Regions from separate parts of the Brachybacterium sp. GCM10030268 genome, predicted to be linked through region 2. Evidence: riboswitches for the same ligand, from Rfam matches in the RefSeq annotation. Region 2 holds a riboswitch; the other holds the start of a gene.
What was found. Region 2 has a riboswitch for FMN ahead of pnuC (nicotinamide riboside transporter PnuC). Riboswitches for the same ligand answer to the same signal wherever they lie in the genome.
Positions count from the first base shown of each region.

Region 1: it holds a riboswitch for FMN, as region 2 does, so the genes downstream of both, ribD (bifunctional diaminohydroxyphosphoribosylaminopyrimidine deaminase/5-amino-6-(5-phosphoribosylamino)uracil reductase RibD) here and pnuC (nicotinamide riboside transporter PnuC) in region 2, are expected to answer to the same signal.

Region 1 covers NZ_JBHTCW010000007.1:68,994-77,539, reverse strand. The annotation lists gene dnaA (chromosomal replication initiator protein DnaA) at 1-1,730, shown strand, start outside; gene dnaN (DNA polymerase III subunit beta) at 2,284-3,408, shown strand; gene recF (DNA replication/repair protein RecF) at 3,428-4,687, shown strand; gene ACFQRD_RS11275 (DUF721 domain-containing protein) at 4,684-5,532, shown strand; FMN riboswitch at 5,599-5,728, shown strand; gene ribD (bifunctional diaminohydroxyphosphoribosylaminopyrimidine deaminase/5-amino-6-(5-phosphoribosylamino)uracil reductase RibD) at 5,855-6,913, shown strand; gene ACFQRD_RS11265 (riboflavin synthase) at 6,931-7,590, shown strand; gene ribB (3,4-dihydroxy-2-butanone-4-phosphate synthase) at 7,587-8,546, shown strand, end outside.
Region 2 covers NZ_JBHTCW010000002.1:297,196-305,741, forward strand. The annotation lists gene ACFQRD_RS04340 (helix-turn-helix transcriptional regulator) at 1-80, opposite strand, end outside; gene ACFQRD_RS04345 (DUF3866 family protein) at 129-1,256, shown strand; gene ACFQRD_RS04350 (PH domain-containing protein) at 1,398-1,865, opposite strand; gene hisG (ATP phosphoribosyltransferase) at 1,871-2,728, opposite strand; gene ACFQRD_RS04360 (phosphoribosyl-ATP diphosphatase) at 2,873-3,136, opposite strand; gene pnuC (nicotinamide riboside transporter PnuC) at 3,172-3,876, opposite strand; FMN riboswitch at 3,969-4,086, opposite strand; gene rpe (ribulose-phosphate 3-epimerase) at 4,276-4,962, opposite strand; gene ACFQRD_RS04375 (RsmB/NOP family class I SAM-dependent RNA methyltransferase) at 4,959-6,638, opposite strand; gene fmt (methionyl-tRNA formyltransferase) at 6,635-7,597, opposite strand; gene ACFQRD_RS04385 (MFS transporter) at 7,791-8,546, shown strand, end outside.

The DNA of each region.
Region 1 (8,546 bases), on a different contig from region 2:
GGGAACGCACCCTGCAGACACTGCGCCGTGACGACACCGTGTCCCAGCGCGTGATCGCCCTGCTGACCCTGTCCCGTCTGATGGCCGTGGTGGCGGACACCGCCCTGCTCGCGGCGCCGTCGACCTCGGCGAAAGAGCTGTTCGAGCACCGGATCGCCGGGTCCCTCAAGGCTGCTCTCAGCGAGGCCACCGGCCGCGACATCCGCTTCGCCGTGACCGTCGACGAGTCGCTGCTGCTCGAGGAGGACACCGACGAGCCCGCGCCCTCGGCCGACGCGACCTCGGCTTCTACCGCCTCCGGTGCACATCCTGTGGACGGAGATGTGGACACGTCCCTGCCGGATGTCCACCAGTTCCACAGCGGTGACAACACCAGCGGCCCCTTCCGGCGCGACGAGGGATCCGTGCTGCCCTCGGGGGACCAGACCGGTCGCCCCGCGCTTCCCAGCAGCGCCTCGGCGGGCTCCGCCGGCACCGATTCCGACGCCGACCCGTTCTCCCCCCGGTTCTCCTCGACCCGCTTCACGTCGACGGGGTCCTACACCGGCAGCGCGGCCGATGATCCCAGCGCCTACGCGGGACTCTCAGCGCTGACCGGGTCCTCGGCGCCGTCCCCGGGCCCGGCCCCGCGTCGCCCGTCGGCGCCGGCCGCCGGCGAGCCCACGCTCGGCGAGGATTCGCGCCTGAACGGCAAGTACACCTTCGAGACGTTCGTCATCGGGTCCTCGAACCGCTTCGCACAGGCCGCCGCCTCGGCGGTCTCGGAGACCCCGGCAAAGGCGTACAACCCGCTGTTCATCTACGGCGGCTCCGGCCTGGGCAAGACCCACCTGCTGCACGCCGTCGGCCACTACGCCCAGAGCCTGTACCCGGACATCGTGGTGCGCTACGTGAACTCCGAGGAGTTCACCAACGACTTCATCAACTCCGTGCAGTCCGGCCAGTTCGGCAAGGCCCAGGAGTTCCAGCGCCGCTACCGCGACATCGACATCCTGCTCATCGACGACATCCAGTTCCTCCAGCGTGCCCCGGAGACGATGGAAGCCTTCTTCCACACGTTCAACACGCTGTACAACACCGACAAGCAGATCGTGATCACCTCCGATCTGCCGCCGAAGGAGCTCGGAGGCTTCGAGAACCGCATGCGGTCACGGTTCGAGATGGGGCTGATGACCGACGTGCAGCCGCCCGACCTCGAGACCCGCATCGCGATCCTCCGCAAGAAGGTCGCCCAGGAGAACACCGGCGAGGTCCCGCACGAGGTGCTCGAGTACATCGCCTCGCACATCGCCACCAACATCCGCGAGCTGGAGGGGGCTCTGATCCGCGTCCAGGCGCTGCACTCGCTCTCGCGGCAGCCGATGGACGTCACGCTCGCCGAGAGCGTGCTGAAGGATCTGCTCTCCCACGACGACGGCGCCCAGATCACGGCGTCGACGATCATCGCCCAGACCGCGACCTACTTCGGCCTCTCGGTCGACGAGATCGTCGGCACCGGCCGCTCCCGCCGGCTGGTCTCGGCCCGGCAGATCGGCATGTACCTGTGCCGCGAGCTGACGGACATGCCGCTGATCCGCATCGGGGAGGAGTTCGGCGGGCGGGACCACACCACCGTCATGCACGCGAACAAGAAGATCAGCGAGCTGATGAAGGAACGCCGGGCGATCTTCAACCAGGTCACAGAGCTGACTGCGCGTATCAAGAGCTCCAGCTCCTCGACCCGGGCGTGAGGCTCGCGGGGCCTGTGGTCCCGAGAAACCGACGGCGCTGGGGACGATGCTGTGGACAGTGACCGGCCCCTGACGGGTGTCTGAAGAACATTCCTGGTCAGCGCCAGCTTCTCCCCAATTGTGGACAACTCTGTGGACGGTGTGGAGTGATCGGCATCTGCGCAGGAGCCGATGTGAACGGCTGAATGACAAAAATGCCGTGCACGCAAGGGTGCATGCACAACCGATGCACGTTGCGATGACGCCGATCCCCGGCTGGTCCACGTGACCGTCATACGGGCTCACCTGCGACGATGGTGGTTGTCCACGAAGTACACAGCCGTGAAGAAGAGGACTGTAGTTCTTTGCTCGACGGGGATGTGGATGCGCGGGTGTCGGAAGCGCCGACGACGGGGCCGATGACGCGGTGGCCCATGACAGGTGATCGACGCGCGATGGCGGGACGGCTGTCAAGGATCCTGGACGGTGTGTCGGCGAGAGGTCCGCGAAACCGATACGCTGTGCTCCGTTCGATCAAGTTCTGGCATTCGACCACTGCGAAGGAGTGGCAACGGTGAAGTTCCACCTCGACCGCGGCGTCCTCGGCGACGCCGTCTCCTGGGCCACCCGAACCCTCCCCGTCCGGCCGGCGATGCCGATCCTGCAGGGCGTGCGCATCGTCGCCGATGCCAGCGGCGAACTGCAGCTGTCCACGTTCGACTACGAGGTCAGCGCCCAGATCCGACTCGATGCCGAGGTCGAGCAGCCCGGCGAGGTCCTGGTCCAGGGCCGGATGCTCTCCGACATCGTCCGGGCACTGCCGAACAAGGACGTCTCCATCGCGCTCGAGGGCACCAAGCTCCAGGTCCGCTGCGGCAGCGCCCGCTTCGCCCTGGCCACGCTCCCGGTCGAGGAGTACCCGCAGCTGCCGTCGATGCCGCCCGTGGCCGGGTCCGTCGCGGCCGACGTGTTCTCCGAGGCCATCAGCCAGGTCACCGTCGCCGCCTCGAAGGACGACACCCTCCCGCTGCTGACCGGCGTGAAGGTCGAGATCACCGGCGAGACCATGACCCTGATGGCCACCGACCGCTACCGCCTGGCGATGCGCGAGCTCACCTGGACGCCCACCACGCCCGGCGCCGAGCAGACCGCCCTGGTGCGCGGCCGCACCCTCCACGAGGTCGCCCGCTCGATGTCCACCGGCGGCAGCGTCGACATCGCTCTGGCCGAGGACGCCTCGGCGAACCTCATCGGGTTCGAGGCCGGCGGCCGCCGCACGACCTCGACGCTGGTCGACGGCGAGTACCCCCCGGTGCGTCGGCTCTTCCCCGAGACCACCGCGATCACCGCGGTCGTCGCCACCGGCCCCCTGATGGAGGCCGTCAAGCGCGTCTCCCTGGTCGCCGAGCGCAACACCCCCGTGCGACTGTCCTTCACCGAGGGCCAGGTCGCCCTCGAGGCCGGCGCCGGTGACGACGCCCAGGCCAGCGAAGTCCTCGAGGCGCACCTCGAGGGCGAGGATCTCGTCGTCGGCTTCAATTCCGGGTTCCTGCTCGACGGGCTCGGCGCCCTCGGCGCGGAGTTCGCGCGGCTCGTGTTCACCGACTCCATCAAGCCCTCGGTCATGAGCGGTCAGGACTCCCTCGAAGGGACTCCCGACACCTCGTACAAGTACCTGATCATGCCGATGCGGATCTGAGGGCGGGAGTGGTCTCTCCGTGCAGCTGACCGCTCTCGACCTCACGGACTACCGCTCCTACCCGCGGCTCACCCTGCCGGTGCATCCGGGCATCACGGTGATGGTCGGCCAGAACGGCCAGGGCAAGACGAACATCGTCGAAGCCGTGTGGTACCTGGCGACCCTCTCCAGCCACCGCGTGCCGCACGACGCGGCACTGGTGCGCCGCGGGGAATCGACCGCGATCATCCGCGCCACCTTCCAGCGTGCCGGTCGCCCGCTGCAGGTCGACCTCGAGATCACCCCGGGCAGGGCGAACCGCGCCCGGCTGCAGGGCCAGAACGTCTCCCGCCTGCGCGACCTGCTCGGCGAGGTGCGGGCCGTGCTCTTCGCGCCCGAGGACCTGGGCCTGGTCAAGGCCGATCCCGAGGGCCGGCGACGCTTCCTGGACGAGCTGCTGTTCGTCATCGCCCCCCGCTACGCCTCGGTCAAGGCCGACTACGACCGTGTGCTCAAGCAGCGCAGCAACCTGCTCAAGCAGATGCGTTCCCTGCGCCGCGGCAGCAGCGCCAATCCCGTCGGCGGCCTGGACCCATCCGAGACGGCCGCCTCCACCCTCGAGGTGTGGGACCAGCAGCTCGCCCGCCTCGGCGCGGATCTGCTGCGCGCCCGGCTCCACCTGGTCAACCGCCTCCGCCCCCACCTGGGCTACTCCTACCTGCGGGTCGCCACGGACGAAGGCGCCGAAGAGGCCCTCGACCTCCCGCCCGACCAGCGTGGGGACGTCGATTCCCCGGCCGACGTCGCCTACCGCTCCACCGCACTGGACGAGCTCGGGGCCGCGCCGGGACAGCTGCCCAGCACCCGCGAGATCCACGACGTGCTGCTGGATCTGCTCGCCCGCCGCCATGACGAGGAGATCGACCGCGGCGTCACGCTCAGCGGGCCGCATCGCGACGACCTCGAGATCCGGCTGCACGACTTCCCCGCCAAGGGCTATGCCAGCCACGGCGAGTCCTGGTCCCTGGCCCTCGCCCTGCGACTGGCCTCCTACGATCTGCTGCGGCTCGAGGAGGGCGACCTCGGGGACGGTGAACCGATCCTCATCCTCGACGACGTCTTCAGCGAGCTCGACACCCGCCGCCGCGACCGCTTGGGGCGGATCGTCACCCACGCGTCGCAGGTGCTGATCACCACCGCGAACGACAGTGACATCCCCGCGTCCCTGGACGGCGAGATCCACGTCGTCGACGTCAGCCTGGGAGCGGCCGTGCCCCGCGAGGACGGGAGCCGGCCATGACCCCGCGTCCCGGCGGCGACCCAGGCAGCGACGGTCCCTCCCGGCCGCGCCTCGCCAATCCCTACGACCTCTCCACCTGGACCGGTCGCACCGACGGCGCGCGTCCCGGCCCCTCAGCCGGACAGGCACTGCCGGCTCCACCGGAGGAGTCGGGCCGCGGCTCACGGGCGACGGCCCCGAGCGGGTCGGCCCGGTCGCGCCGCGAGGGCAGCACCGGCCCGGACGCGGCCTTCGGGGCGGGCGCCCCTGGTGGTCCCGGCGACGGTGACGGCACGGTGGGCGCGGACGAGACCGAGGAGCTGTACGACCCGCCGGACCTCGCCGCCGTGGCCGACCCCTTCGAACTGGCCCGCCGCACGGTCAACCGCTCGCGGGCCGCGGCGCGGGACCGGGGCCTGTTCCCCATCTCGGCGAAGACCCAGGCACGAGATGTGCGCGACCGATCCGGCAGCGCGCCCGGCTACTCGGGCTCCCGGCCGGACCCCCGGGACCCCCAGAGCATCGAGACCGTGCTGCGCAAAGTGCTGGGGAACCTGGGCTGGAACGCGGGGATGAGCGCCGGGCGCGTGCTGGAGGAATGGGACGACATCGTGGGCGAACGGATCAGCACCCACTGCCGCCCCGTCAGCTTCGAGGACGGCGTGCTCGTGGTCAGCGCCTCCTCCTCCGCCTGGGCATCCCAGCTGCGGATGCTCTCACCCCAGCTGATCACGACCATCGAGGAGCACATCGGCGCCCACGTGATCTCCGAGCTGCGGGTCACGGGCCCGGCCGCGGCCGAGCGCAGCTGGAAGAAGGGCCGGCGCACTGTCACCTGGCGCGGACCCCGCGACACCTACGGGTGATACGCGCCTCGGCCCCGCCACGGCGGGCCACCGACTGCTAGCGTGGGCTCCGACGAGCTGGAAAGCTCGCGTGCACTGGGGTCGGTGAAATTCCGAGCCGGCGGTGACAGTCCGCGACCCGATGGCCTTCGGCCCTCGGTTGACCAGGTGGAACTCCTGGACCGACGGTCAGAGTCCGGATGGGAAGCGCACGCGACGTCGTCCTCCGGACGGCCCTGGCCGCGCACTCTCCGTGCGCTGGCAGCGGCACCCCGGAGTGACGCCGCCTCCGTGACCCCTCCCTCACTCCGGACCGCGAGCGACGCGGACCGGAGGAGAGAGCATGCTGAACACGCATGAGCGCGACGCCCTGCGCCGCGCCTTGGAGATCGCGGCGGATCCTGGCGTCCCCCTCGGCCCCAATCCCCGCGTCGGCTGCGTCCTGCTGACCCCGGACGGCACGGTCCTCGCCGAAGGCCACCACCGCGGGGCCGGCACGGCCCACGCCGAAGCCGACGCCCTCGCCGGCGCTCGCCGTGAGGGAAGGGGATCGCCGGCCGGGGCGACGGCCGTCGTCACGCTCGAGCCCTGCACCCACGTCGGCCGCACCGATCCGTGCGCGGACGCGCTGATCGCCGCCGGCATCGCCCGGGTCGTCATCGCCCGCCGGGATCCGAACCCCGTGGCCGCCGGCGGGATCGAGACGCTGCGCGCCGCAGGGATCGAGGTCGAGGACGAGGTCCCGGAGGATCTCGCGGCGCGGGCGGCCGCCCTGAACCGCGGCTGGGAGCACGGCCTGCGGCACGGCCGCCCCCTGGTCACCGCGAAGATCGCCCTCACCCTGGACGGCAAGGCTGCCGCGGCCGACGGCAGCAGCCGCTGGATCACCGGCGAGACCGCCCGGCAGGAGGTCCACCGCCTCCGCGCCACCTGCGACACCGTGCTGATCGGTACCGGCACCGCGCGCGCGGACCATCCGACCCTCACCGCCCGCCGGGGCGACGGCACGCTCCTGCCCCGGCAGCCGCACCGGGCCGTCATGGGCACCAGCGACCACCCGCCGCTGCCGGCCCTGGACGGAGCCGGCCCCGAGATCCCGCTGCGCACCCGGGATCCCTCCAGCGCCCTCACCGATCTTTTCGAGCGCGGGCAACGCCACGTGCTGCTCGAGGGCGGGCCCACTCTCACCGCCGCCTTCCTCGCCGCCGGCACGGTCGACGAACTCATCGTCCACCTCGCCCCGACCCTGCTCGGCGCCGGCCCCGCCGGGATCGGTGACCTCGGCATCACCACGATCGCCGACCGCCTCGACCTCGACCTCGTCACCACCGAGCCACTGACCTCACCCGACGGGCGCACCGACCTCCAGCTGACCCTGCGCCCCCGCACCACCCGACCCTGACCCGAAGGGAACCCACCATGTTCACAGGCCTCATCGAGGAGCTGGGGACGGTCGACGCCGTCATCCCGCCCGACCAGTCCCATCCCGACCAGCCCCGGCCCGACGGGACCGGGCCCGACCACGGCACCGTCCGGCTGCGGATCCGCTCGCCCCACGTCCTCGAGGACGTCGCCCTCGGCGACTCGATCGCCGTCAGCGGCTGCTGCCTGACCGTCGCGGACATCGACGGCGAGATCTGGACCGCCGACGTCATCCCCACCACCCTCGCCGCCACCACCCTCGCGGGTCTCAGCGCCGGCGACCGCGTGAACCTCGAGCGCTCGCTGCGCGCCGACGGGCGCCTGGGCGGGCACATCGTCCAGGGCCACGTCGACGGGGTCGGCGAGATCCTGGGCCGCGAGGAGGGCGAGGGCGGGACGCTGCTGCGCCTGAGCACCCCGGGCCTGGATCGCTACCTCGTGGAGAAGGGCTCGCTCACCGTGGACGGGGTGAGCCTCACCGTCGCCGCGCTCGAGGACGGCCTGGTCACCATCGGGCTGATCCCCGAGACCCTCGAGCGCACCACGCTTGGCCTGCGCCGCGTGGGCGACCGGGTCAACCTGGAGGTCGACGTGCTCGCGAAGTACGTCGAGAAGCTGACCGCCGGCGCACTGGCCGGAGCGGAGACCGGACGATGAGCACGCTGCGACTGGACCCGATACCCCGCGCGATCGACGACATCGCAGCCGGCCGGCCCGTGATCGTGATCGACGACGAGGACCGCGAGAACGAGGGCGACCTGATCCTCGCCGCGAGCGCCGTGACCCCGGAGCTGCTGGCCTTCGCCGTGCGGTACTCCAGCGGTCTGCTCTGCGCGCCCGTGAACGCCGCCCGGGCCGACGCCCTCGAGCTGCCGCTGATGGTCGCCTCCAACGCCGATCCGCTGCGCACCGCGTACACGGTCAGCGTCGACGCCCACGAGGGCGTCACCACCGGCATCAGCGCCGCCGACCGGGCCCGCACCCTGCAGGTGCTGGCCTCCCCGCGGTCCGGCCCCGGCGATCTGATCCGACCGGGACACGTCTTCCCCCTGCGAGCCCGCGACGGCGGCGTGCTCGAGCGGCGCGGCCACACCGAGGCCGCGGTGGACCTCACGCGCCTGGCGGGACTGCCGGACGTCGGGATGATCGTCGAACTCGTCCACGACGACGGCAGCATGATGCGCGGGCCCGCCCTGCGCGAGTTCGCCGATGAGCACGGTCTGGCCATGATCTCCATCGAGGCCCTCGTCGAGCACCGGCGGACCCACGACGCTCCGGCGTTCGCGGAGTCTCCGGAGCTGCCGGCCGCTCCCGTCCCGCAGGCGAGGCACGAGCCGCTGGAGGTCACGGCGCCGGTGGAGCTGCCGACGAGATACGGCCGGTTCCGTGCGCTCGCCGTCCGCGAGGGCTCGGCAGAGCACCTGGTCCTCGTGCGCGGCGAGGTCACCACGCCCGGGCCGGTGCTGACGCGGGTCCACTCCGAGTGCGTCACCGGGGACATCCTGGGCAGCCGGCGCTGCGACTGCGGTCCCCAGCTCGAGGAGTCGCTCGCCCGCATCGATGCCGCCGGTCGGGGGGTGCTGATCCTGCTCCGCGGCCATGAGGGCCGCGGC
Region 2 (8,546 bases):
AGCTTCGCGCGATCGATGCGCCGGCGGGAGCCGATCGTCATGATCACGTTGAGCATTCTTTCCACACTCTTGGCAGCCACCTGCACAGACTAACCGTCCCCTGGCGCGCGCGGCCCTAAGCTGGGCCCATGCTGCGTTGGGAACGAGGAACGGTGACCGGGGTCCGAACGTCCTGGCACGGGGTCGAACGGCTGCACGTCGAGCTCGACGGCGAGGATGATGAGCCCGCAGGCGGTGAGACGGTCGAGGCGATCGCCTATCCGGAGCTGACCGGAACTCCCGCGCGGGGAGAACGCGTACTGCTGAACACCAATGCGCTCCGTCGTGAGCTCGGAACCGGCGGAGATGCCCTGGTGGTGGCGCGCCTCGACGTGCTGCCGACATCGGCGGAACCGGCCGGGCACATGATCAAGGCCCGGTACACACCGACGCAGACCATGGTCGATGCGATCGACGATCCGGACAGCGAGCACTACGAGACGATCCGGGCGGCGCAGGACATCGAGGGCATGCCCGTGGTGGTGGCGGACCTGCACTCGTCCCTGCCCGCGATCCTCGCCGGAATCCGTGCCCAGCGGCACTCGGCGCGCATCGCGTACGTCCACACCGACGGGGCCGCCCTGCCGGCGGCGTACTCGCGCGCCGCGGCAAGGCTCCGCGAGGCCGGGCTGCTCGCGGCGGTGATCAGTACGGGCCAGTCCTTCGGGGGCGACCTCGAGGCCGTCACGGTGCATTCGGCGCTGCTCGGAGCGCGGCACGTGGTCGCGGCCGACGTGGTGATCGCGGTCCAGGGTCCCGGGAATCTCGGTACCGGCACCGGGTGGGGCTTCTCCGGGATCCAGTCCGCCGAGGCGCTGCACGCGACCGCCGTGCTGGGCGGCACCCCCGTCGCCACGCTGCGGGTCTCCGGAGCCGACCCTCGTCGTCGTCATCGGGGACTCTCCCACCACTCCTCCACCGTGTACGGCCGGGCGACGCTGACCCCGGTGCATCTGCCGCTGCTCGAGCGCAAGTATCACAAGTACAACGGTTTTCATGCGTCGGTTCGCGAACAGGTGAAAACGTCGATCATGGAGCCTGCTCGCGCCAGAGGCATCGAGCACCAGCTCGCCGAGGTCGATGCACGAGGTCTGCGGGACGCTCTCGAGGACGTCCCGGTGCGGCTGTCGACGATGGGCCGCTCGCTCGCCGAGGACCCCGAGGCCTTCCGCTATGCGGCGATGGCAGGGCGCTGCGCCGCCTCGCTGATCCCCTAGCCCGAGGGAGCGGATGCCGGGACGCTGTGCGGACGGCACCGGAATCCGAGCCGCTCCCACCGGGGCCGTCCGAACCGGGGTCTTCCGAACCGGGGTCTGCCGGACCGGGGCTCCCGGACCGGTTCCGCAGACGTGGCGCACTCAGCCGACGTCGGGGGCCTCTCCACGTTCGCGCACCAGGTCGCGCAGCCGCCGGGCTGCCGCGATGCCGCGCTCACCGTCGTAGCGCTGGATCGCGTTCAGCGCCAGAGTCGTGCCGTCGGCCAGATCGAGGTGCGCCCACGGATCCCCCACCGGGAACCTGATGGCGAGGATCTCGGCCCAGTCCAGCGTGCGTGCCCGGAAGACGTTGCGCACCTCGAGGGAGTCCGGCCCGGCGATCAGCCGCACCGACGCCTCGAGGTGGCAGAAGAGGAGGATCAGCACGCCCACGGCCACCAGGCCGAGGCGGCCACCGAGCAGGAGACCGGGGATGACGACCGCACCTGCCACTGTCCCGCCGAGCACGACCACTCCCGTGATGTACCCGGCGATACGCACCATCCGCGGCCGGATCACGACGGTCGCCGGCTCCCGGCCGATGGGATGCTCCGGCTCCCTCGGATCCATGGTTCTCAGATACGGCAGGCCTGGATCGCCGTGACCAGGATCGCCCGGGCGCCGACGTCGTAGAGGTCGTCCATCATCCGGTGGGCGGCCTTGCGCTCGACCATCGCCCGCACGGCGTGCCACTCTCCCCCGTGCAGCGGGGAGACCGTCGGCGATTGGAAGCCGGGGGTGATCTGTACGGCCTGCTCCATCAGGGCGGTGGGGATGTCGTAGTCCAGCATCACGTGCTCTCGGGCCACCAGCACTCCGCGGATGCGGCGCTCGAGGACCTCGAGGGAGTGGGCCGCGGTCTCCTCCAGCTCCATCCCGGGCCGGGAGAACAGGACCGCCTGACTGGTCATGATCGGTTCTCCGAAGGGTTCGAGCCCTGCCTGACGCAGCGTCGTGCCGGTCTCGACGACGTCGGCGATCACATCGGCCACGCCCAGACGGATCGAGGACTCGACGGCTCCGTCGAGGTGGACCACCTCGGCGTTGATGCCCCGTTCGGCCAGGTAGTCGCCGACGAGGTTCTCGTAGCTGGTGGCGATCCGGGCGCCCTCCAGGCTCGCCACGTCCTCGCGCGTCCCGATCGGGGCCGCGAAGCGGAACGTGGAGCCGGCGAAGCCGAGCGGCAGGATCTCCTGCGCGGGAGTGCGGGAATCCAGCAGCATGTCCTGGCCGGTGATGCCGACGTCCACGGTGCCGGAGCCGACGTAGACCGCGATGTCCCGGGGGCGCAGATGGAACAGCTCGACGTCGTTGTCCTCGTCGAGGACGACGAGCTCCTTGGCCATGCCGCGGCGGCGGTAGCCGGCCTCCTGCAGCAGATCAGCGGCGGGCTCTGACAGGGCGCCCTTGTTGGGAACAGCGATGCGCAGCACGGATACTCCTTCGCCGCCGCGGGGCGGCGCACGGAACGGGGACGGATGGTGGTCAGGGGTGGAGAGGGGCGATGCTGACGTGCGGGCGAGTTGCGTGGGACCCGGCGACCGCCGGGCCCGACGGTCTCGCCGTCGGATCTCGGATCAGAGCCGGCCGTAGACGTCCTCGAGGGTGATGCCCTTGGCGACCATCATCACCTGCAGGTGGTAGATCAGCTGGCTGATCTCCGTGGCCGCGTCGTCATGGGTCTCATGCTCGCAGGCCATCCATACCTCGGCCGCTTCCTCGACGATCTTCTTGCCGATCCCATGGACCCCCGAGTCCAGTTCGCGGACGGTGCCCGACCCCTCGGGTCGGGTGCGGGCCTTCTCGGTGAGCTCGGCGAACAACGCCTCGAAATCCTTCACGGGGCGTAGCTTACGCGTCATGACGGGGAGGTCGCTCATTCCTGGCGGACCGTCGGATCCAGGTGGGCGGTCTCGACGGTGACCCGTTCGTCGTGCTCGCGCCGGTTGCGCACCCGCCACCAGACGAAGAACCCCGTCAGCGTGAACACGCCGTAGAAGAGGTACATCAGGGCGCTGGCGTAGTAGCCCGCACTGACCAGCAGGGGGACGCCGACGATGTCGACGGCCACCCAGATCAGCCAGAACTCGACCCAGCCCTTGGCCATCCCGAAGGTGGCCAGGAGGCTGCCCACGAAGATCCACGCGTCGGCCCAGACGGGCTCGTAGGAGCCCAGGGCGCGAAAGATCGGGGTGAGCCCGGCGGTGCCGCCGACCATGGCGACGAGCAGGAGGATGCGGGTCCGCCAGGAGGCCCACTCGGGCTCGACGGCGGTGCCGCCCTCGTGCCGAGCCTGCCGCCAGCGGACCCAGCCGTAGATGCTGGTGGCGATGAACATCACCTGGCGGCCGGCCTGGCCGAGCAGATCCACGGTCCCGGCGCTGCCGAACAGGGAGCCCAGGAACACCGTCAGCAGCAGCGCGTTGCCGGCGATGCCGATGGGCCAGGCCCAGACCTTGCGGCGCATGCCACCGAGCGCGCTGAGCAGGCCGAAGAGGTTGCCGAGCACCTCGCGCCAGAGGATGAACTGCCCGCCCGCGAACTCGAGTCGCGCGTCGAAGAGCCACTGCAGAAGATCCATGCCGGTCCTTTCTCCGCCGATGCAGTGGCTCCGGGGGAAAAGGGGTTCCGGCAGGCCGCCGGGAGGCGCCAGGGCGCGCCGGCGACATGCAGGACGTGCGCCTCTCATCCAGGCTGTACTGTCGGTGCCGGAATTCCACCGGCTCCACCGCCGAAGCGGGTCGCGGACTGTCACCGCCGGCTCGGACTTTCACCGACCCCGGAGCACGTCACTGGTCGTGACGGGACAATGCTAGCCGCCTCGCGTCGTGACCCGGCGGGCCCGTGGCCGAGTGTGGCGAACGCCCTCCCGCCGGGGCAGCGGGCACCGGTCGACCCCGACGATTCGGGGGCTGAGCCCCCGATCGCTCGGGCTCCTATGTCCCGGACTTCATGAGCCCCGGTGAGCGGCGTGCGGGCCTCAGTGACCCCCGTGGCCTCGCGCCAGCTCCCGCAGGGCCGTGATCTCCTCGGCGGCGTCCTGGGCCTTGTAGATCGCGGAGCCGGCGACGAACACGTTCGCTCCGGCCTCGGCGCATCGTTCGATGGTCTCGCGGCTGACCCCGCCGTCGACCTGGATGGACACCTCGAGGTTGGCCTCGCTGATCGCGCCGCGGGCGCGGCGGATCTTGGGCAGCATCGTCTCCAGGAAGCTCTGCCCGCCGAATCCGGGTTCGACGGTCATGATCAGCAGCATGTCGAACTCGCCGATGACGTCCAGCAGCGGTTCCACCGCGGTGGCCGGGCGCAGCGCCACGCCGACGGCGGTGTTCTTGCGGCGCAGTTCGCGGGCCAGCTTGATCGGCGCCTTGGCGGCCTCGAGATGGAAGGTGACCGAATCTGCGCCGGCCTCGGCGAAGGCGGGAGCCTGGCGGTCGGCGTCCTCGATCATCAGGTGAGCGTCCACGGGGATGTCGCTGCGTCCCACGATCTGCTCGACGACGCTGGGGCCGAAGGTCAGGTTGGGCACGAAGTGGTTGTCCATCACGTCCACGTGGACGCTGTCGGCGCTGGCGATCTTGTCCAGCTCGGTGCCGATGCTCATCAGGTCCGCGTTGAGGATGCTGGGGTGGATGTACTGGCCATCGGTCGAGTACGGGGAGTTCATGAGGGCGAGGTTCCTTCCGCGAGGGGGATCGGGTGCTTGCGCAGCAGGGAGATGTACATGGCGTCGGTGCCGTGCACGTGGGGCCAGAGCTGCACGGCGGGCCCCTCCCCGAGGTCCACCTCGTGGGCCTTGGCCGGTTGGATCGCGGCGCGCACGGCGTCTCGGGCATCGAGCTGCTCGACATCCTCACGTTGGGACAGGACGTCGGTGACCACGAGTCGGGTCTCGGCGAGGTGCGGGGAGCACGTCACGTAGGCGACGACGCCTCCGGGCGCGGTGGCGTCCAGCGCGGAGGTCAGCAGGTCGCGCTGGAGCACGCCGAGGTGGCCGATGTCCCCGGGCGTGCGGCGCCAGCGGGACTCGGGGCGGCGGCGCAGGGCGCCCAGACCCGAGCACGGCACGTCGACCAGGACCCGGGAGAAGTGCCCGGGCAGTTCCGCACCGATCTCAGTGCCGTCGGCGGTGCGGGTGGTGATCTCGCAGCCGGCCTCCTGCAGGGGCGCGATGGAGCGGTCGACGAGTTCGGTGCGGTGGGGCTGGACCTCGACCGCGAGCAGGTCGGCATCGTGGTCGATGGTCAGCCCGCCCAGCAGGGCCGTCTTCCCTCCGGGGCCCGCGCACAGGTCCAGCCAGTGCACGTCGTCCGCACGGACGAGATCGTCCGCACCGAGGGCGAGGGCGAGCGCTGCGAGCTGGCTGCCCTCGTCCTGGACGGCGACCCGGCCCTGCTTGACCGGGTCGATGCCGCCGGGGTCCCCCGACGGCCAGGAGGCGGCGAAGATGCTGAGCTCGCCGGCGCTCGCGCCGTGGTCGATGAGTTCGTCGAGATCGATGAGGCCGGGGCGCATGACCAGGGACACTGCTGGAGCGGCGTTCTGGGCGGCCAGCAGCTCATCGATCTCGGACCGGTCGCGACCGTTGCCCGCGAGGGCGTCGGTGAGCGCCCGCACCACCCAACGGGGGTGGGAGTGGACCATGGCGAGATGACCGGTCAGGTCACGCTCGCGATCTGGAGCGACCTCGGCGATCCACTCCTCCAGGGGCTTCTCCCCCACCCGGCGCAGGATCGCGTTGACGAAGCTCGCGGCGCCGGCGCCCACCTCCGAGCGGGCCAGTGCCACGGTCTCGGAGGTGGCGGCATGCGGGGCGACGGTCATGTCCAGCAGCTGATAGGCGCCCAGGCGCAGCACGTCCAGCAGTGCAGGGTCGACGTCGTCCAGCGGGCGGTCGATGCAGGCGGCGAGGATCGCGTCCAGGCGACCCTGGGCGCGCAGGGAGCCGTAGAAGAGCTCGGTGGTGAAGGCGGCATCGCGACCGGAGAGCCGATTGCTGCGCAGCAGGCGCGGAAGGACGAGGTTCGCGTACGAGTCCTCCTCGCGGACCAGGCGCAGCCCTTCGTAGGCCACCTGCCGAGAACCGGTGGCGCGGCGACCGCGCTCGGAGGGCCGTGAGGAGGACCAGCCACGGCGGGGGCCGCCCTGGCCGCGGGAACCCGAGCGCTCCCGCCCCTTCGCGTCGCGACCGCCGGAGGGGGCCGTCCCGCGCCCCTCCTCCCGGCGGGCCCGGTCATCGCGGCCACCGCTGTCGCGGGCACGAGCGTCTCGGCCACGACCGTCACGGCTGCGGCTGCGGTCGTCGCGACCGGCGTCCCCCCGTCTGCGGCGCTGGTCGTTCATGCCTGCTCCTCGTCGTCGTCCAGATCGTGTGCGAAGACGGCGCTGCCGCCCTCGCCGAGGGCCGCGCCGCGGGCCCAGTCCGCTGCCCGCATCGGCCGCTTCCCTGCCGGAGCGACCGTCGCCAGGGCGACGACGTCCGTGCCGGTGCCCACGAGCACCTGGCGGCGGGTGGTCTCGATCAGGCCCGGCGGCACGGGCGGGTGCTCGGGCGGCGCTTCCAGACCGAGAACCTTCAGGCGGGATCCGGCCAGGACCGTCCAGGCTCCCGGGTGCGGGCTCATGCCGCGGATATGGGCACTGACCTCGTCGGCCGGGCGGGTCCAGTCGATCCGGGCCTCGGCCGTGGTCAGCTTCGCGGCATGCGTGGCCAGCGAGTCGTCCTGCGGGGTGAGGGTCGCGGTGCCGGATTCGAGGGCATCCAGCGCGGACAGCAGCAGATCGGCTCCCTCCTCGGCCATCCGGTTCAGCAGCTCTCCCGAGGTCTCGTACTCGCCGATCGAGGTCCGCGCGGTGGCGATGACGTCGCCGGTATCGAGGCCCTGCTCGAGGCGGAAGACGCTCATACCGGTCTCGCGCTGCCCGGCCAGAACGGCACGCTGGGCCGGGGCGGCGCCGCGCCAGGCCGGGAGCAGGGAGAAGTGGAGGTTCAGCCAGCCGTGGGCAGGGATGGACAGTGCTGCCGGCGGGACCAGGTTCCCGTAGGCCACCACCGGGGCGGCGTCGGGCGCGAGCTCGCGGATCTGCTGCTGGGTGTCCTCGTCGCGGAGCGTCGCAGGGGTCAGCACCGGTACCCCGGCCTCGAGGGCGAGGGACTTCACAGGACTGGGAGTGAGCTTGCGGCCGCGCCCCGCGGGGGCGTCGGCTCGGGTGAGTACCCCGACGACGTCGTGGTGCGAGTCGAGCAGGGTGCGCAGGGAGGGAAGGGCGGCCTCGGGGGTGCCGGCGAAGAGCAGACGCATGATGCCCCGAGTCTACGGGGCCGAGTCCCCGGACCGGCAGCGCTGGATGCGCCTCCCGGACAGGTGCACCCAGCAGGACGAGCGGCCCGCATCCTCGGCGGGCGCCTGCTTAGAGTGGGCATGTGTCGTACCCGGTCCGCGTCGTCCGCTGAGGGACGCCGCCCGATGGATCTGCTGTGAGGGGCGTGGTGTGATGCTCGACGAGCACCGGCCCGGACACCCGGTCGGCAGCCCCGCGTACCGGCGCATGCTCGTGGCTCTGGTGTGCGCGGGCATCGCCACCTTCGCCCAGCTCTACTCCCCGCAGGGAATGCTGCAGCTGATCTCCGCGGATCTCGGCGTCGGCCCCGAACAGGCGGCGCTGACGGTCTCGGCCGCGACCGGCGGCCTCGCTCTGGCCGTGGTGCCCTGGTCCTTCGCGGGAGACCGGATCGGGAGGCTGCGGGCGATGGTCCTCGCGGTGTCCGCGGCCACGACGCTGGCGCTGGTCGCGGCGTGGGCACCCAGCTACGAGCTGGTCCTGGTGCTGCGGCTGCTGGAAGGCGCGGCTCTGGGCGGTATCCCGGCGCTGGCCATGGCGTACCTCTCCGAGGAGGTGGACGAGCAGGCCCGGGCGATCGCGGCGGGCTGGTTCGTGGCGGGAACCACCGTCGGCGGGCTGCTGGGACGCGTGGTCGCCACTCCGATCGCCGATGCGCTGACCTGGAGGGCCGGGATGAGCGCCGTCGCGCTGCTCTCGGCCGCCGCTGCCGCCGCCTTTGTGCTCACGGCCCCGCGGGAACGGCGATTCGTGCCGCCGGACTCCGGGACGGGTTCCCGGCGGTGGGCTCCCCGGGCGGCGCGCCTGACCCGCACGCTGCGCGATCCCGGCCAGCTCGTCCTGTTCGCGTGCGCATTCCTGCTCATGGGTGGCTTCGTCGCGATCTACAACTACCTCGCCTTCCACCTC